Regions from separate parts of the Streptomyces sp. NPDC017202 genome, predicted to be linked through region 1. Evidence: riboswitches for the same ligand, from Rfam matches in the RefSeq annotation. Region 1 holds a riboswitch; each other region holds the start of a gene.
What was found. A riboswitch is a leader RNA that binds a small molecule or an ion and turns the genes downstream of it on or off. The one in region 1 is predicted to bind cyclic di-AMP.
Positions count from the first base shown of each region.

Region 2: linked by a shared signal. The riboswitch ahead of ACH4N1_RS15140 (transglycosylase SLT domain-containing protein) and the one ahead of ACH4N1_RS10435 (transglycosylase family protein) in region 1 are both predicted to bind cyclic di-AMP.
Region 3: linked by a shared signal. The riboswitch ahead of ACH4N1_RS07850 (peptidoglycan DD-metalloendopeptidase family protein) and the one ahead of ACH4N1_RS10435 (transglycosylase family protein) in region 1 are both predicted to bind cyclic di-AMP.
Region 4: linked by a shared signal. The riboswitch ahead of ACH4N1_RS24740 (M23 family metallopeptidase) and the one ahead of ACH4N1_RS10435 (transglycosylase family protein) in region 1 are both predicted to bind cyclic di-AMP.

Region 1 is NZ_JBIRNP010000004.1:81,049-85,803, reverse strand. Features, by position in the region: gene ACH4N1_RS10440 (transglycosylase family protein) at 26-1,066, shown strand; cyclic di-AMP (ydaO/yuaA leader) riboswitch at 1,271-1,452, shown strand; gene ACH4N1_RS10435 (transglycosylase family protein) at 1,456-2,172, shown strand; gene eno (phosphopyruvate hydratase) at 2,504-3,790, shown strand; gene ACH4N1_RS10425 (septum formation initiator family protein) at 3,928-4,407, shown strand; gene ACH4N1_RS10420 (DUF501 domain-containing protein) at 4,435-4,755, shown strand, end outside.
Region 2 is NZ_JBIRNP010000006.1:212,012-216,766, reverse strand. Features, by position in the region: gene ACH4N1_RS15155 (glycosyltransferase) at 1-338, opposite strand, end outside; gene ACH4N1_RS15150 (GNAT family N-acetyltransferase) at 426-1,493, opposite strand; gene ACH4N1_RS15145 (HAD family hydrolase) at 1,733-2,557, shown strand; gene ACH4N1_RS15140 (transglycosylase SLT domain-containing protein) at 2,799-3,281, opposite strand; cyclic di-AMP (ydaO/yuaA leader) riboswitch at 3,287-3,470, opposite strand; gene ACH4N1_RS15135 (polyprenyl synthetase family protein) at 4,471-4,755, shown strand, end outside.
Region 3 is NZ_JBIRNP010000003.1:52,083-56,837, forward strand. Features, by position in the region: gene ACH4N1_RS07840 (TetR/AcrR family transcriptional regulator) at 1-187, shown strand, start outside; gene ACH4N1_RS07845 (SGNH/GDSL hydrolase family protein) at 382-1,167, opposite strand; gene ACH4N1_RS07850 (peptidoglycan DD-metalloendopeptidase family protein) at 1,453-2,451, opposite strand; cyclic di-AMP (ydaO/yuaA leader) riboswitch at 2,456-2,613, opposite strand; gene ACH4N1_RS07855 (tyrosine-protein phosphatase) at 3,193-3,990, shown strand; gene ACH4N1_RS07860 (DUF6126 family protein) at 4,023-4,145, opposite strand; gene ACH4N1_RS07865 (helix-turn-helix domain-containing protein) at 4,142-4,755, opposite strand, start outside.
Region 4 is NZ_JBIRNP010000014.1:61,711-66,465, forward strand. Features, by position in the region: gene ACH4N1_RS24730 (M16 family metallopeptidase) at 1-897, shown strand, start outside; gene ACH4N1_RS24735 (M16 family metallopeptidase) at 894-2,282, shown strand; cyclic di-AMP (ydaO/yuaA leader) riboswitch at 2,493-2,660, shown strand; gene ACH4N1_RS24740 (M23 family metallopeptidase) at 2,674-3,429, shown strand; gene ACH4N1_RS24745 (GntR family transcriptional regulator) at 3,618-4,310, shown strand; gene ACH4N1_RS24750 (HPr family phosphocarrier protein) at 4,568-4,755, opposite strand, start outside.

The sequences.
Region 1 (4,755 bases):
CTGCTGTCTCGAGAAAGGCCCTTGCATGCTCTCCGGGAACGGTCGACACCGGCGCCCCCGCCAGGCTCCGGCCCTCCTCGTCGCGGCCGGCGTGACCGGCTCCGCGATCGCCATCCCGCTGCTCGGCGCCACCGGCGCGAGCGCGGCCGACGGCACGGTGTGGGACACGGTGGCGGAGTGCGAGTCCGGCGGCTCCTGGAGTGCCGACCAGGGCAACGGCGAGTACGGCGGCCTGTCGCTGAGTCAGAAGGACTGGGAGGCGTACGGCGGACTCGACTTCGCCGAGCGCCCCGACCTGGCCAGCCGCAACCAGCAGATATCCGTCGCGCAGAAGGTCCTCGCCGACCAGGGCGTCGGCGCCTGGGGCACCTGCGGGCTGACGTCCGGGCTCAGCAAGGAGAACGGCGCGGGCAGCCTGGACACCGGGGTGGCGGACGAATCGTCCGGCTCCTCCGTTTCGTCCGGCTTGTCCGACCTGTCCAAGGGGTCGTCCGGCTCCTCGAACTCCTCGGGCTCCTCGGGCTCCTCGAACTCCTCGGACTCCTCGGACGGCAAGGGGGCGTCGGCCTCCCCGTCGGCCGAATCCTCCCCGGATGCCACGGACGAGACCTCTCCGTCCGCTTCGTCCTCTTCCTCCGGCAAGCCGGACGGCTCCTCGAAGTCCGATGCGCCGGCGGACGCCGACGCGGGCACCTCGGGGGCGGACGGCGGCTCGCCCACGGCCACCCCCGAAGTGGACGACTCGGACAAGTCGGTCCAGGAGGCGGGTTCTTGGAGCCTCGTCGACACCGGCTCCCTCGCCTCCGGCCGCCACCGCGGCACCTCCGCCGACGAGGTCGTGCCGGACGGCACCACCACCGCCTCCTCCGGCCGGCACGCCGCGGGCGCCTCCGGCGGCGCGGTGGGCACCTACGTCGTGCGCGACGGCGACTCCCTCGTCTCCATCGCCGACTCCCTTGACCTCGACGGCGGATGGCGCGCCCTCTACGCCGAGAACAAGGACGCCATCGGCGCCGACCCGAACAACATCACCCCCGGTCAGACGCTCGACACAGGGGTGGAATAGGGCGGAAAAACGGGAAAAGCAGCGGGAGTTCACGTCACACTTCGCGCTGAATGTCCGTTTTGATCAAAGTGTGGGATGAGTCTCAGAAGGCGTGATCGTCTTTGAAATTCCGCCGAGCGCGTGTCTACGGTCGTGACCGCTCGGCAACCCGAGCCCCGGCTGTCGCAACGCCGAATCCTGCCAGTGGCAGCCCGGGAACAGTCGTCGCGTCAAGCGCCGTAGGCAGGAGCGGGGGACCCAAGGTAAGTGCCGCACCGGTCGGTCGACCGGAACGGCTCGGGGTGAAGCCACACCTCCCGGGAGCAGTGCTCCCGGACGGGAGTGGCCGGGCAACTCACACGGCCCGAACCCGACAGCTCACCTCGCAGGCGTCGGTGAGGGGATCCACCATGCTGTTTTCCGCCAAGGGCAAGCACCGTCGTCCGTCCAGGGCCACCCGCGCCGCCGCGCTCGCCGGTGTCACCGGTGTCGCCATCGCCGCCCCGCTGATGGCGGCCGGCAACGCCTCCGCCGCCACCACCTCCGAGTGGGACGCCGTCGCCCAGTGCGAGTCCGGCGGCAACTGGTCCATCAACACCGGCAACGGCTACTACGGCGGCCTGCAGTTCTCCGCCTCCACCTGGGCCGCGTACGGCGGCACGCAGTACGCCGGCACCGCCGACAAGGCCTCGAAGTCCCAGCAGATCCAGATCGCCGAGAAGGTCCTCGCGGGCCAGGGCAAGGGCGCCTGGCCGGTCTGCGGCGTGGGCCTGTCCGGCGCCGCGTACAACGGCGGCTCGGGCTCCACCGGCGGCTCGTCCGCCGGCGGCTCCTCGGCCGGCGGTTCCTCCTCCTCGGAGACCACCACCCGCTCCACCGAGAAGCAGAGCGCCTCCCGCTCCGCCGAGCGCCCGGCGGCCAAGTCCCAGAAGACCGTCACCACCCCGACCGGCAAGAAGGTCAAGAAGGGTGACGGCGAGTACAAGGTCGCCACGGGCGACACCCTCAGCTCCATCGCCCAGGCGCAGGGCGTCAAGGGCGGCTGGGCCGAGCTGTTCGAGCTGAACAAGGACATCGTCCAGGACGCCGACCTCATCTACCCGGGTCAGCAGCTGCACCTGAAGTGACCTCCGGCTCCCGGCCGGACCGCGGCCCCCTCACGGCCGAGGCGGTCACGCCGAGAGCCTCGTGAGGGAGCCCCCGTCCCCACGGTCCCCCCGCCCCGGTGCGTGTTCCCCCGTACGCACCCGGGCGGGGTTTTCTTTTCCCGTTCGCCGCCTTCTGTTGGCCACCCCCTTTGTTCCGGGCTGAAACAATGGGTACCGTCTCCCTGTCCACGGGACGGTCGGTCGGCCGACCGACGCCCCGAGGCGGTTAGGCTCTAGTCGCAAGGCTCGGCAAGGCCTCCACACGGCCCGCCCGCGCCCCGCACAACCAGCGTCACATCCCAAGAAGGAGATGCTCGTGCCGTCCATCGACGTCGTCGTAGCCCGGGAAATCCTGGACTCCCGAGGCAACCCCACGGTCGAGGTCGAGGTCGGCCTCGACGACGGCAGCACGGGTCGTGCCGCCGTCCCCTCCGGCGCCTCCACCGGCGCCTTCGAGGCCATCGAGCTCCGCGACGGTGACCCGAACCGCTACCAGGGCAAGGGCGTCGAGAAGGCCGTCCTGGCCGTCATCGAGCAGATCGGCCCCGAGCTGGTCGGCTACGACGCCACCGAGCAGCGCCTGATCGACCAGGCCATGTTCGACCTGGACGCCACCGACAACAAGGGCTCCCTCGGCGCCAACGCCATCCTCGGCGTCTCCCTCGCCGTCGCCCACGCCGCCTCCGAGGCCAGCGACCTCCCGCTCTTCCGCTACCTGGGCGGCCCGAACGCGCACCTGCTGCCCGTTCCGATGATGAACATCCTGAACGGCGGCTCGCACGCCGACTCCAACGTGGACATCCAGGAGTTCATGATCGCCCCGATCGGCGCGGAGTCCTTCTCCGAGGCCCTGCGCTGGGGCGCCGAGGTCTACCACACCCTCAAGAAGGTGCTGAAGACCAAGGGCCTGTCCACCGGCCTGGGCGACGAGGGCGGCTTCGCCCCGAACCTGGAGTCCAACCGCGCCGCGCTCGACCTCATCATCGAGGCCATCAAGCAGGCGGGTTACGTCCCCGGCGAGCAGATCGCGCTCGCGCTCGACGTCGCCGCGTCCGAGTTCTACAAGGACGGCGTCTACGAGTTCGAGGGCAAGTCCCGCTCGGCCGCCGAGATGACCGAGTACTACGAGGAGCTGGTCTCCGCGTATCCGCTGGTCTCCATCGAGGACCCGCTGTACGAGGACGACTGGGCCGGCTGGAAGGTCATCACCGACAAGCTGGGCGACAAGGTCCAGATCGTCGGCGACGACCTCTTCGTCACCAACCCGGAGCGCCTGGCCCGCGGCATCGAGGAGGGCTCCGCGAACGCCCTCCTGGTCAAGGTCAACCAGATCGGCTCGCTGACCGAGACGCTGGACGCCGTCGAGATGGCCCAGCGCAACGGCTTCAAGTGCATGATGTCCCACCGCTCCGGCGAGACCGAGGACGTCACCATCGCCGACCTCGCCGTCGCGGTGAACTGCGGCCAGATCAAGACCGGCGCCCCGGCCCGCTCGGACCGCGTCGCCAAGTACAACCAGCTGCTGCGCATCGAGGAGATCCTCGACGACGCCGCCGTGTACGCCGGCCGCAGCGCCTTCCCGCGCTTCAAGGGCTGAGCCGCACGGCAACAGGTTGAACCGGCCCGGCTGAGCCGTTGAGGGCTCATCCCGAGCCAGTCGTACGTACGTCCCCGTACCGGTCCCGTACCGTGTCCGGGGACGTACGCACGTGTGAGACGGGAGGCGGGGACGACATGGCCGTGAAGAACCGGGACCGTTTCTCCACCACGACCAGGATCAAACTGCTCGGCGAGCAGACCGCGGCCCGGGTCTACCGGTCCCAGACCAAGCGCCAGGCCCGCCGCTCGCGCCTGACCGGCCGCGCGGCCCTCCTCGCCCTGGTCCTGTGCACGCTGATCGTGGCCCTGGCCTACCCGATGCGGCAGTACGTCTCCCAGCGCGCCGAGATCGCCGATCTCCACCGCGAGAGGGAGCAGGCCCGCGAGCGGGTGGAACAGCTGCGCGACCTCAAGGCACGCTGGCAGGACGACGCCTACGCCGAACAGCAGATCCGGCTGCGGCTGCACTACGTGCTGCCGGGGGAGACGGGGTACATCGTCGTCGACCCCGACGCCGCCGAGCAGTCCCGCGCCGACCAGGGGGCCGCCGACCGCCCCTGGTACTCGAACGTCTGGGACGCCGTCGACAAGTCCGACGCCGCCGCCGGCCGATGAACCGACTAGAGAGACTTCCGTACAGGCATGGAAACCCCCCCGCCCACCACCCCCCGCACCGAGCCCACCGACGCCGACGTCGAGGCCTTCCGGCAGCAGCTCGGACGACCGCCGCGCGGACTGCGCGCCATCGCCCACCGCTGCCCGTGCGGTCAGCCGGACGTGGTGGAGACGGCCCCCCGCCTCCCCGACGGCACCCCCTTCCCCACGCTGTACTACCTGACGTGTCCCAAGGCGAACTCCGCCATCGGCACGCTCGAGGCGAACGGCGTGATGAAGGAGATGACGGAACGGCTCCAGGCCGATCCCGAGCTGGCGGCGGCCTACCGGGCGGCGCACGAGGACTAC
Region 2 (4,755 bases), on a different contig from region 1:
GCGACGGGTGCCGGTGCCGGTGCCGGTCCGCTGTCCGGGTGCTGCCGGGCGAGTTCGGTGAGGACCGCTGTCGGGTCGGCGCCCTCGGGCACCCGCCCGAGCAGTGCGGCGACCGGCCGGCCGCCCCTGCGGACCAGGAGGAACACCTCGCCGTGCGTCACGGGCGGGCTGCCCGGACCGGGTCTCAGCACACCGCCGCCGTCCGGCCCCGGCCCAGGCCCCGGCCCCGGCCCCGGTCCCGGTCCCGGTCCCGGTTCCAGGTCCAGTTCGGCGATCTGCACCGGCTCGATGGCGAGGTACCTCTGGATCTCCCGCCCTACACGTGTCACGTGGGACACGAATCCTCCCCTCCACTCCCATGGACCGTCGGAGCCCGTCGGAACCCGATGGAACCGCTGGAAACCGCCGGAACGCGTCGGGACGCCTCAGGGCCGGCGCAGCCGCCCGACGCCCCTCAGTGCCCGTGCGGCCGTCGCCGCCAGCCGCGGCCGGTTGCGCACGAAGTGGTGCGCCCGGCGCGCGGGCTCCCGGCTGAGCCAGTGGAGCGCGGCGCCCGCCCCCGGACGCGTCCACGCCCCTTCGTGGACGGGCAGTTCGCCCGTCTTCAGCGCGTCCTTGTACTCGGCGGCCCCCCGGCCGAGGTCGAGCAGGCCGATGCCCTCGGCGGCGGCCGCCTCGGCCATCCGCAGGTGCAGCACCAGACCGGGCGAGTACTTCGCGAACTCCGGGTCGTAGGCGGGGAACCAGCAGGCCAGCACGGCCGTCGAGCGCAGCCCGAAGTGCGCGGCGACCGGCTGCCCGCCGGCGTAGAGGACGGACAGGGCGCCGGAGCAGTCCGGGCCGCGCGTCTCGCGGGCGAGCAGGTGCACGAGCCGGGTGATCCACTCCTGCGCGAACCGGTCCCGGCGGCCGGTCCTGCGGTACTGCGCGGACTTCCACGCCATCAGCGTGCGCAGCGCGGCCGGGTCCCGCTCGTCGAACACGAACCGCAGGTCACCGACCTGACGGCCGAGCCTGCGCTCCTTGGCGAGCGTCGTCTTGAGGAACTTCGGGGACTGCGCGCGCAGGACGGACTCGTAGGTTTCGTACCCCTTCTCCACGTCGACGACGTAGGAGGTGTACTCGGCCGCCGCGTGCGGGACGAACAGCTCCTGCTCCGCCTCCAGGTTGTCGAAGGCGAAGCTCGACAGGGAGCAGGCCCGCAGGAGTTCGTCCGCGTCCAGCCCGAGACCCGGGCCGAGGACGGCTCCCTGGGCGTCCGAGACGCCGTGGGCGAGGGCCTGGCCCCGGCCGAACCGGCCCCGCTCGTGGGGCAGGAAGCCGACCGGTTCGCCCCCCTCGTACACCACCGCCACGCGCGTGCGGGGCCGCACGCGGCCCACGGCCTCGGTGAACTCCGGTTCCATGAACGGGTTGCGCGGAGCCGTCGACGCGGCGCGCAGCGCGCGCCACCGCTCCCGTTCCCCCTCGCCGAGATCCCCCGGATCCAGCACACGGATACGTCCGCCACGTCCGCCGCTCAACCTGACCCCCCGATCAAGTCCCCCCTGGACTGTCTGGACGGTACCGCTCCAGGTGCCGGGGGCGGTAGGTAGCGGACCAAGTTGTTGCCAACCGGTGCATAGGCCTTCAACGTTCCGGTACCCGGCGTTGCGGCGGAAAGCCGTTTCCCGCGTGAACGGTGCCGAACCGGAGGTGAGTCGGAGCCCGTCGCGGTCCGTATTCTCTGATCATGGCCGCACCCACCGCACCCGCCGCGCGCTGCGCGTACTCCCTCGTCGCCACCGACCTGGACGGAACGCTCCTGCGCGGCGACGACACCTTCTCCGACCGCTCGCTCGACGCGCTCGCGAGGGTGACGGCCGCAGGCGCCCGCCATCTCGTGGTGACCGGCCGGCCGGCCCCCCGCGTACGGCCGCTGCTGGACGTCCTGCGCGGACGGGGGCTCGCGGTGTGCGGACAGGGCGCGCAGCTGTACGACGCCGGAGCGGACCGTCTGCTGTGGTCGGTCACCCTGGACCGGGAGCTGGCCGAGACGGCGCTCGGCAAGATCGAGGCCGAGGTGGGCGAGGTGTACGCGGCGGTCGACCAGGACGGCGTCGACGGGCTCACGCTCATCGAACCGGGCTATCTGATGCCGCACCCGACGCTGCCGGCCCTGCGCGTCGGAGCGCGCGACGACCTGTGGTGCGAGCCGATCAGCAAGGTCCTGCTGCGCCATCCCACCCTGTCCGACGACGAGTTGGCGGCGACGGCCCGTTCGGTGGTCGGCTCGCTGGCCACCGTCACGATGTCCGGGCCGGGCACGGTGGAGCTCCAGCCGTGCGGCGTCACCAAGGCCACCGGACTGGCCCTGGCGGCCGAGCACCTCGGACTGCGGCCGGAAGACACGATCGCCTTCGGCGACATGCCCAACGACCTCCCGATGTTCGACTGGGCGGCGCACGGCGTCGCGATGGCCAACGCCCATCCGGAACTCAAGGCGGTGGCCGACGAGGTGACGACGTCGAACGAGGACGACGGCGTGGCCGTCGTCCTCGAAAGACTGTTTCCCTAGGGCGTGTCTGACAATTCGCGTCGGATCAGTGCGCGGCGTCTGGTGCGGTGCATCGCAAGGCGGAGGATCGCCCGTGTACTGGATGTACTCGGGTGATCCGACAACGCGGCGAGGTGCCGTGCCAGGCGTCGCGCGCCCGACGGGAATTGTCAGACACGCCCTAGCGCGGCGGGGCCCCGTCACCGGGGCCCTCGTCCCCCGAGGCGGATCAGCGGGGTGGACCGGCGGGGGGTGGCAGCCGTCAGTAGGCGCCGAAGACGTTGTCGATCGAGCCGTACCGCTGGGCCGCGTAGTTGCAGGCGGCGGTGATGTTGGCGACCGGGTCGAACGGGTCGAAGGCGGTGCCGGCCACGTGGTACGCGGCGAAGGTCGGGTCGATGACCTGGAGCAGGCCCTTGGACGGGATGCCCGCGGCCGCGTTGGAGTCCCACAGGTTGATGGCGTTCGGGTTGCCGGAGGACTCCCGCATGACGTTGCGGTAGATGCCGTCGTAGGTGCCCGGAATGCCCTTTTCGGCCATGATCGCGAGGGACTCGCGGATCCACCCGTCGAGGTTGTTGGTGTACCCGGCCGTGGTGGTGGCGGCCGTGGTGGCCGACGCCGTGGTGGCTGCGGAGGCGCTGGTCGAGCCGATGAGCGGGAGGGCCAGCACGGCGGCGCCGGTGGCGGCGACGGCGAGGGTGCGGGCGAGGCGGGTGCGGCGGTGCTGAACGGCGGCAGGCATGGCGAAAGGTTCCTCTCCGGCGCCTACGAGGTGAGCTGTCGGGTTCGGGCTGGAAAGTGCCCGGCCGGCCGCCGCGGGAGTGCGGCGACGCGACTTCACCCCGAGCCGGTCCGGTACGTGCGTGACGTGCGGTCCGGCGACTTACCTGGGTCCCCCGCTCCTGCCGTGCGTGAGTGTCGGTCGATGGATGACGGGCGGCGGCAGGATTAGGCGTCTGCCCGACAGGCCGGGAACGTATGCGAGAGCACATGTCCGGAACAAGTGCCGGATTCACAGATGGCACCTATTGACCTTGATCAGAGGTGTATGCCCGCTTGATCCTTTGCGTTCGCCAAGTGTCAACTCGCCTACGGGCAAAGTGGAATCACAACTTCCGTGCCAGGTCGGCCGTGTGTGCCCGCAGTGAGCCAACTCACCAGCGTCCACAAGAGGGGTAAAACGGGCATTGAGCGTCAAGTCCCTTTCAAAGGGGCGCGCGTGGGGTGTGTCTTCGCCGGGTCCGGTGGAGCACCGCCTCGTCGTCCTCCTCCGTGCGCGTGCCGTCGTCCGGTGGGACCTCGTCGCTGTCGCTGCCGCTGCCGCTGCCGCTGCCGCTGCCGCTGCCGCTGCCGCCGCCGCGGGCGGGCGCGGGCGGGCGCGGGCGGGCGCGTGCCGCGGTGCGGTCGCGGAGCCGGACCGGGGTGCTCCCGGGGATGCCGGTAGGGGCTCGTCCGTCGGTGGGTGCCGCGCGCGGGCGTACCGGAGGGCTCTGTCGGGCACACGGATGCGGAGGTGCTCGTGGGCCGTCTCGTGGGGGAGGGCGAACGGATGCGCAGGCGTGTGGTCCCCTCCCGCGGGGTCGGCGGGGAGGGCGGGTCCGACGGCTGTGGTCGGCCGGGGGCGAGGGCGGTCGGCCGGGGGTCGAGGGCGGCCGGGCGGGGGCGCCGGTCCGTTTCGCGGCCCGTTCCGGCCGCTCGTTCCGGCCGCTCGCGTCGGCCGCTCGTACCGATCGATCGGCGACATGACGGCAGTGATCCGGCGCCGCCCGGCCGCTCGGGGGACGCCTCCCGGTCGAGCGAAGTTCGAGACGGGGGGACGTGGGGCCTGTCGGTGATCGAAACGTGACCGGATACGCTGACTTGAGTGAGGGCAGCGACCTATCGACAAACCGCGTAATCGCCAGAAGACACCAGCAGACAGGAGACCCCTCGTGACCGTCGTCGGGCCGTTCGGGCTGAGCGTGCGGGACCAGGCTCTGGAAGCCGATGTCCAGGCAGGATTGACGGCTGTCGAGGAAGGCTTGCTCGAGGCCACCAAGAGCGAGGTCCCGTTCATCACGGAAGCCGCGCAGCACCTCGTCCGGGCGGGCGGGAAGCGGTTCAGGCCGCTGCTCGTGATGCTCGCCGCGCAGTTCGGCGACCCGTACGCGCCCGGCATCGTGCCCTCCGCCGTGGTGGTGGAGCTGACCCACCTGGCCACGCTGTACCACGACGAC
Region 3 (4,755 bases), on a different contig from region 1:
GGGCGAGTTCCGCTGTCCCGACCCGGCCGGGACGGCCCTGCGCCTGACGGCCCTCCTCGACGGCCTCGCCGTACAGCTCACGTCCTACGACGGCGCGGTGTCCCGGAGCCGTGCGCAGGAGTGGGTGGAGGAGGCGCTGACCCGGGAACTGGGGCCGGCGGGACCGTCGGACGCCCGGGGGCGCTGAAGCCGGACCGGCCGGGTCCGCGCACCGTCGCGGGCAGCGCCGGTCCCCCGGTGCCGGTGCCCCGGCACGGGCCACCGGCGGGCCCGTACGCGCGCCCGCCTCGCTCGTGGCACGCCCGCCTCGCTCGTGGCACGCCCGCCTCGCTCGTGGCGCGGCCGGCCGCTCCCCGGGAACGGCCGGCCGCGTCGGCCGGCTCACGCCACCGCGGCGATCCGCATCTTGATGTCGTCGGGCGAGAGGATGCCCTTGGCGGTCACGTGGTCGCCCGAGGACTCCCCCCGCAGCCGGCGCCCGATCCACGGCACCAGGTACTCGCGCGCCCACTGCACGTCGTCGCGCCGGATCTCGAGGGTGCCGCGCGGCGGGAGCTGCGGCCAGGGCTGCTCCGGGTCGGCGGGCACCTCCAGGCCGAGGACCTGACCGGCGCGCAGCGCCACCCGCGTGTGGCCCTCCGCCCCGAGGTGGAGCCGGTCGCCGTCCCAGGCCCGCCGGTCCTGGATGGACTTCAGGGACCACAGGTCGAGGACCGGGCAGCCGTACCGGTCGGCGACGGCGCGCACGTGTCCGTTGTAGGTGGCGATCTTGCCGCGCAGGTGCTTGAGCACGGGGACGCCACGGGTGTCGAAACCGGTCGTCACCATCACGGTGCCGGCCACCGCGGCGAGGGCCGCGATCGCCCGCTCGAAGCGTTCGGCGACCTCGTCGGGGTCGGTGCCGGGCCGGAGGATGTCGTTGCCGCCCGCGCAGAAGGAGACCAGGTCCGGCGCCAGCTCGACCGCTCGCGGAAGCTGGTCCTCCACGATCTGGTCGAGCAGCTTGCCGCGCACCGCGAGGTTGACGTACCGGAAGTCACCTTCGGGCCGCCGGTCCGCGAGGAGTACCGCGAACCGGTCGGCCCAGCCGACGAACCTCCCGTCGGGACCGGGGTCGCCGACGCCCTCGGTGAAGCTGTCCCCCACCGCCACGTACGACCCGATCACTGAGCTGTTGTCATTCTTCGAATCGTCTGCCACAGCCGTTCATGATTCACCTTCGAATGTGACCTACGCGACCGTAGGCAGGGGTTGACGGGCGGTGAGATAAGCCACTCCTAAAGACTTGGCCAATGCGGGAATAAGGCCCTCGTCGCTCGCGCCGCGCGACGACCGCGTCCGGAAGCCGTCGATCCGGAAACGGCTCCGGGGGGCAAGGGAACGCCGAAGGCCGGCCCCGGGGATCGGGGGCCGGCCTTCGGCGGCGCGTCGGACAGCAGGTCGGACGGTGCGTCAGCCGACGGAGACGCCGTGCGAGCGGAGGTAGGCGACCGGGTCGACGTCCGAGCCGTAGTCGGGACCGGTACGGATCTCGAAGTGCAGGTGCGGGCCGGTCACGTTGCCGGTGGAGCCGGAGAGGCCGACCTGCTGGCCGGCGGAGACGGACTGGCCGGCCGAGACGGAGAGCGAGGACAGGTGGGCGTACTGGGCGTAGAAGCCGTCGGCGAGCTTGATGACGACCTGGTTGCCGTACGCGCCGCCCCAGCCCGCGGAGACGACCGTGCCCGCGCCGACGGCCTTGAGCGAGGTGCCGGTGGGGACGACGAAGTCGACACCGGTGTGGTACCCGCTGGACCACATGCTGCCGGACATCTTGTACGGGGTGCCGACGGTCGCGCCGGAGACCGGGAGGGCGAAGCCGGTGGCGGCGGCGGTGTTCTCGGCGGCCTGCGTGGTGGACGCCTTCGAGGAGGACGGCTTCGTGGAGTCCGAGGAGGACGACTTCGAGGACGCCGACGACTTCGCGGTGGAGCCCGAGGACTGCTTCGAGGAGGAGGAACCAGACGAACCGGACGAACCGGACGGCGATTTGGTCGTGCCCGTCGCGCCCGTCGCGGCCTTCTCGCCGATCGACAGCTTCAGACCCGGGTGGATCAGCGAGGGGTCGTCCCCGACGGCCTCACGGTTGTCCGCGTAGAGCCGGGTCCAGCCGCCGCTGACGTTCTGCTCGTCCGCGATCCTGGAGAGGTAGTCGCCGGAACGCACCGTGTAGGTCGTGGCGGACTTCGCGGACTTCTGCGTCACGGGAACGGCCTGGACGGCCTTCTCCGGAGCGGCGGAGAGCGCGGAGGCCGCGGAGACCGCCTGCGTCGCCGACTGCGACGGTGCGGCGTGCGCACCGGTGGCCCCTATGAGCGGGAGGGCGAGCGCGGCGCCGCCGGTTCCGGCGGCGGCGATGGAGCGGGTGAAGCGCTGGGGCTTCGGACGGCGGTGCTTACCCTTGGCGGGCATGGCGAATTCCTCTCCGGCGCCTGCGAGGTGAGCTGTCGGGTGCGGACTGGAGATGTCCGGCCGCGCCGGGGCGCGGCTGTACCCCTAGCCGTTCCGGAGACCGGAACAGGCGGTACTGCCTGTGGGTCCCCCGCTCCTGCCGTTCACGGGTGAGTGTGCGGGCTCCGGGCGGCGGCAGGATTGGGCGTCCGTCCGGATTGGTCTGGAACGTAAGCGACCACGACGCACAGGGACAAGCGAAGGTTGTACTCGTCGAGGCTTTCTCTTGATCCCCGGCGGGAATTCCCGGTCACTTTCCGTGAATCGAGGGGCCGGTTTTCCGATGAACAGCCTTGGAAAACCACCGTATTACGTGAGCATGACAGGCGACTCACGGTCACGGATATGACGCTGCTCACGTGACAGGTCCCCAGAGCCCCTTATTCCACAGCGAGTTGGAATGAAGGATTCAATTCGGACAGAACGCCCAGATGCGGCGTGAATGGACAACCAGCGCGTCAGGGTCACCATGTGCCGGGTGCGCACCGATCGGCCCTCCAGGAGGGACCTCCGCCGGCGGACCGCGCGCCGGACCCTCGGTTCGAACAGGCTCGGCGCAGGTCTCGAACAGGGTCGGCGGCGGTCTCGAAGGCCTGGTCGAGGACCCGTTTGCCCCAGGCATCCATGTCGTATGGTCAGGGAAGTGTTCCGGTGGCCACGTCGAGCCGCGCCGGCCGGGACCGACGACCGGGAGGAGCCCCCGTGACGCAGCAGATCCCGTCGACCGAGCCCGAGCTGGCCGGAGTGCGCAACTTCCGGGACGTGGGCGGCCTGCCGACCGTCGACGGCCGACGGGTCCGCCACGGTGTGCTGTTCCGCAGCGGACATCTCGCGCACGCCACCGACGAGGACGCCGCGTTCCTGGCCTCGCTGGGCCTGCACACGGTCTTCGACTTCCGCAACGCGGCGGACCAGAGGCTGGAGGGCCCGGACGTCGAGCTGCCGGGCGTGCGCAACGTGAACCTGCCGCTCTCCGACCCGGCGGACGGGGCCGAGTTCTGGAAGATGGTCCGCGACGGCGACATCGAGCAGCTGAGGGAGATCCTCGGCGACGGCAAGGCGGCCGGCCGGATGATCGCCTCCTACCGCTCGATCGTGACGGAGCGCACGGGCGAGCACTCGCGCGTGCTGCACTCCCTCGCCGAGGACAGCGTCCCGGCGCTCATGCACTGCGCGGCGGGCAAGGACCGGGCCGGCCTGTCCATCGCCGTGACGCTGCTCGCGGTGGGCGTGGAGGAGGAGGCGATCCTGGCCGACTACCTGGAGTCCAACGCCAAGCACCGCCGCTACAAGGTGCGCCGCAACGGCACCTCCCCCGAGGCGTACTCCGCCGAGGTCATGGAGCTGCTGAGCCCCCTGTTCGACGCCCGTGCGGAGTACCTCGCGGCCGCGTTCCACACCATCGAGGACACCTGGGGCGGTGTCGAGGCCTATCTGGAGCAGGGCCTCGGTCTGGCCCCGGAGACCCGCGAACGGCTCCGGGAGCGCCTGCTCGACTGAGCGGGCACCCCCGGCGTCCGGTCCCCCGCCGCCTACTGCTTGGCGCCGACCTCGAACAGCAGCCAGAGGAACCCGGCGAAGAGGTGCCCCACCGCGATGTAGATGATCAGCCGGATCCACAGGCTCCGGGGGAACTTCTCCTCCATGTCGGTCATGGCGTCTCTCCAGGGGTGGGGCCGAGGCACAGGGCGGCCGTCGGGCTCTGCAACAGGGTGTGGACGAACAACAGGTCGACCCCGTCGGGGTCCTGGGCGGCGATGCGGTGCGGGGTCAGCGAGTCGAAGTGCGCGCTGTCGCCGGGCCCGAGCAGGTGGGTGGCGTCCCCGAGGCGCAGCCGCAGCCGCCCGCGCAGGACGTGCAGCCACTCCTCGCCGGGATGCACCCGCACGATGTCGCCCTGCGAGCCGTGGGGCACCTGCACGTGCAGCGCCTGCATGCCCCGCCCCGGCGCGCCGGACTGCCGGTAGGTCCAGCCGCCCGCGTGGGTGGGCTCCATGTCGGCGGCGCGCACGACGGCGTCCCGGTCGGCGACCCTCTCGCCGAGCAGTTCCGAGACGGTCGTACCGTAGACACGGGCGAGCGCGAGCAGCATCGGCAGCGAGGGCTGGCGCTGCCCGGTCTCCAGCCGGGAGAGGTGGGCCGGCGACAGCCCGGCCGTGCGGGCCGCGGCCTCCAGGGTGAGGGAGGCGCGCCGGCGCAGGGCGCGCAGCTGCGGCGCGACGACGCCGAGGTCGTCCACCGGCCCGGGAGCGGGCCCGGCCTCCT
Region 4 (4,755 bases), on a different contig from region 1:
CCCTACGGCACGGCGTTCGAGAAGCTGACCGCCCTCGCCTACCCCGAGGGCCATCCCTACCACCACACGCCGATCGGCTCGATGGCCGACCTGGACGCGGCGACCCTGGAGGACGCGCGCGCGTTCTTCCGCACGTACTACGCGCCCAACAACGCCGTGCTGTCGGTCGTCGGCGACATCGACCCGGAGCAGACGCTCGCCTGGGTCGAGAAGTACTTCGGCTCCATCCCCGCCCACGACGGCAAGCCCCAGCCCCGTGACGGCTCCCTGCCCGACATCATCGGCGAGCAGCTGCGCGAGGTCGTCGAGGAGGAGGTCCCGGCCCGCGCGCTGATGGCCGCCTACCGTCTGCCGCAGGACGGCACACGCGCGTGCGACGCGGTCGACCTGGCGCTCACCGTGCTCGGGGGCGGCGAGTCCTCCCGCCTCTACAACCGTCTGGTCCGCCGCGACCGTACGGCCGTGGCCGCCGGCTTCGGCCTGCTGCGCCTGGCCGGGGCGCCCTCCCTGGGCTGGCTGGACGTCAAGACGTCCGGCGACGTCGAGGTGCCCGTCATCGAGACGGCCATCGACGAGGAGCTCGCCCGGTTCGCCGAGGAGGGCCCCACCGACGAGGAGATGGAGCGCGCCCAGGCCCAGTTGGAGCGCGAGTGGCTGGACCGTCTCGGCACGGTCGCCGGCCGCGCCGACGAACTGTGCCGGTACGCGGTGCTGTTCGGCGACCCGCAGCTGGCCCTGACCGCCGTCCGGCGCGTGCTGGACATCACCGCGGAGGAGGTCCGGGAGATCGCCCGGGCCCGCCTGCGCCCGGACAACCGCGCCGTACTGGTCTACGAGCCCACCGAGCCCGCCGAGAACACCGCCGACGAGGACGAGAACGAGGAGGCGGCCCAGTGACCGAGCTCGCCGCGATGGACTTCCACCCCCAGCCCCGCGCGGGCGAGGCCAGGCCCTGGGCGTTCCCCGCCCCCGAGCGCGGGACGCTCGACAACGGCCTGACCGTCCTGCACTGCCACCGCCCCGGACAGCAGGTCGTCGCCGTCGAGGTCATCCTCGACGCGCCCCTGGACGCCGAACCGGCCGGCCTCGACGGCGTCGCCACGATCATGGCGCGGGCCTTCTCCGAGGGCACGGACAAGCACTCCGCCGAGGAGTTCGCCGCCGAGCTGGAGCGCTGCGGCGCCACCCTCGACGCGCACGCCGACCACCCCGGCGTCCGCCTCAGCCTGGAGGTTCCGGCCTCCCGCCTGGCCAAGGCCCTCGGCCTGGTGGCCGACGCCCTGCGGGCGCCCGCGTTCGCCGACAGCGAGGTCGAGCGCCTCGTCCGCAACCGCCTGGACGAGATCCCGCACGAGCTGGCCAACCCCTCCCGGCGCGCCGCCAAGGAGCTCTCCAAGGAGCTGTTCCCGGCGACCGCGCGCATGTCGCGCCCGCGCCAGGGCACCGCGGAGACCGTCGAGAAGATCGACTCCGCTGCCGTACGCGCCTTCTACGAGAAGCACGTCCGCCCCGCCACGGCCACCGCCGTGATCGTCGGCGATCTCACCGGAGTCGACCTCGACGCGCTCCTGGGCGACACCCTGGGCGCCTGGACGGGGTCCGCTGCCCAGCCGCGGCCGGTGCCGCCGGTGACCGCCGACGACACCGGACGGGTCGTCGTCGTGGACCGCCCCGGCGCCGTCCAGACGCAGCTGCTGATCGGCCGCATCGGCGCCGACCGGCACGCGCGCGTGTGGCCCGCGCAGGTGCTCGGCACGTACTGCCTGGGCGGCACCCTCACCTCCCGGCTGGACCGCGTCCTGCGCGAGGAGAAGGGCTACACCTACGGCGTGCGCGCCTTCGGCCAGGTCCTCAGGTCCGCGCCGGACGGTTCGGGCGCCGCGATGCTCGCCATCAGCGGCTCGGTCGACACCCCCAACACCGGTCCCGCGCTGGAGGACCTGTGGAAGGTGCTGCGCACCCTCGCCGAGGGCGGTCTGACCGACGCCGAGCGGGACGTCGCCGTGCAGAACCTCGTCGGAGTGGCGCCCCTGAAGTACGAGACGGCCGCCGCCGTGGCGGGCACGCTGGCCGACCAGGTCGAGCAGCACCTGCCGGACGACTACCAGGCCACGCTGTACCAGCAGCTCGCCGCGACCGGCACCGTGGAGGCCACGGCGGCGGTCGTGAGCGCCTTCCCGGTGGACCGCCTGGTGACGGTCCTCGTCGGCGACGCGGCCGCGATCAAGGCGCCGGTCGAGGCCCTCGGCATCGGTGAGGTGAAGGTCGTCCCCGCGGAGTAGGAACGCGGACCGGCGGCCGTGAGGCCGCGCGCGGGAGCCCTGGTGGACGGATGTGCCACCAGGGCTCCTCGATGTCCGAATTGAGGGAGAGGCTGCCTGTCTGCCCTGTGGCATGCGCTACAAAAGCCGCGTTCTGTTTGGGTATTGAAGGCCGCCGCGTCTAGTTTCGACCGGGCTGTTCGTCAGGCAGTGCGCCGCGTCCGCGGCACCGGACAGTCATCGCCGAGTCCCCCCACGGCGCGAGCCAGGGGAGCCGGGGACCCAACCAGACAGTCCCTGGGGTGAATCGGACGCCCGCGCGAGCCGCGAGGGGGTCCGTAGGAGACCTTCCTGCTCCGAACCCGTCAGCTAACCCGGTAGGCGAGAGGGAAGGAAAGGACCGCTCAACTTCATGGCGTCCACTTGCGCCACCGGGAAGCACCGTCGTCCCAGCAGGATGAAGCGCACCACCGCCCGCGCGGCGGGCATCGCCGCGCTCACCACCACCGGCGTCATCGGCACCGTCGCCTCCGGCCCCGCCCTCGCCGCGGAGAAGGCCGTCGAGCAGACCGGCCTCATCCCGGTCGTCACCATCGGCGACACGGTCGCCGAGCGGATCGACGACCAGGCCGCCGCGCAGAAGCAGGCCGCCGTGGCGGAGGCCGCGCGCAAGGAGGCCGCCGCCCGGGCCGCGGCCAAGGTCGAGGCGGAGCGCGAGGCCCGGGTCCGCGCCGCCCGCGCGGCCGAGCGCGAGCGCCTGAACGCCTTCGTCTCGCCGATCAGCGGCTCCTACGTCTCCACCGGCTACCGGTCCGGCGGCTCGCTGTGGTCCTCCGGCAGCCACACCGGCATCGACTTCCACGCCGCCAGCGGTACCCCCGTGCACGCGGTGGGCCTCGGCACCGTCGTCGAGGCCGGCTGGGGCGGCGCCTACGGCAACCAGGTCGTGATCCGGATGAACGACGGCACGTACACCCAGTACGGCCACCTGTCGTCCATCAGCGTCTCGGTGGGCCAGAAGGTGGCCCCGGGGCAGCGCATCGGCCTGTCCGGCGCCACCGGCAACGTCACCGGCCCGCATCTGCACTTCGAGGCCCGCACCGGCGTGGAGTACGGCTCGGACATCGATCCGGTCGCCTACCTCCGCAAGCACGGCGTGAACATCTGACGACGTACGGCGACAGATCGTACGGCCCCGGCCCGCACGGCCGGGGCTTTCGTCGTTTCCGGGACCGTACTGTCCAAAAAATATCCCTGGATTCCGACCCGCCATCGGAAATTCCCGCTGATTGCAATAGAGTCACGGAAGGCGCGTCAATCGTCGACGTTTCACGGGGATTAAGGCGGAGGTCCGTCATGCGTATTCCGGCGCACTCGGTGTGCACGGCCATCCGGGACGACATCGTCGCGGGTGTCTACGAGCGCGGCAGCCGCCTCACCGAGGAACTCCTCGCGCGCCGCTACGGTGTCTCGCGCGTCCCCGTCCGGGAGGCGCTGCGCACGCTGGAGGCGGAGGGTTTCGTCGTGACGCGGCGGCACGCGGGCGCGTGCGTCGCCGAACCGACCGAGCAGGAGGCCGCCGACCTGCTGGAGATGCGCATGCTCCTGGAGCCGCTCGGCGCCGCCCGGGCCGCCCAGCGGCGCACCGAGGCCCATCTCAAGGTGCTGCGCGGCCTCGTCCGGCTGGGCCAGGAACGCGCCAGGCGCGGCAGCAGCGAGGATCTGCGCTCCCTGGGGGGCTGGTTCCACGAGACCCTCGCCCAGGCCTCCGGCAGCCACGCCCTGACCTCGACGCTCACCCAGCTGCGCCACAAGATCTCCTGGATGTACACGGTCGACGCGTCGGCCACCCCGGTGGAGTCCTGGGCGGAACACGGCGCGATCGTGGACGCGGTGGCGCGCGGCGACGGGGAACGCGCGCGGGCGGTGACGGCGCTGCACACCGAGCGCGCGACCTCCGCGCACCGGCTGCGCTTTCCGGGCGGTGACCGCCGGGACCGTGTGAGGACTTCGCAACACGTCGTCAACATGTCCGGCCTCCGGCATTAACACGAGGGCCGTATACAAAGAAGGTAATTCGGCGGAGAGGTATTTCCGCTGCCTTTTTCCGGCGCGCCCCCACATTTACGGTGGTGTGCCCTTCGCGTGCCCGTCGCATGCTCTTCGCGCGCCCTTCCCGGGGCCTGCGGAATATCCGTCACGCGCGGCCGGTGATTTCCGCCGGGCCCGCCGGGTCCCGGAAACGGCGGAGCCGCGCCGCCCGGACCGGGCGACACGGCTCCTGCCCGCTGCGGGTGGCAGCCGGCTCAGACGGTCTCGGGAAGCTCCTCGAGCCCCTCGGCGACCAGCTTCGCCAGACGGTCGAGGGCGACGTCCGCACCCTCGGCCTCGGAGGCGAGGACGATCTCCTCGCCGCCCTGGGCGCCCAGGCCGAGAACGGCCAGCATGGAGGCCGCGTTGACGGGGTTGCCGTCGGCCTTGGCGATCGTCACCG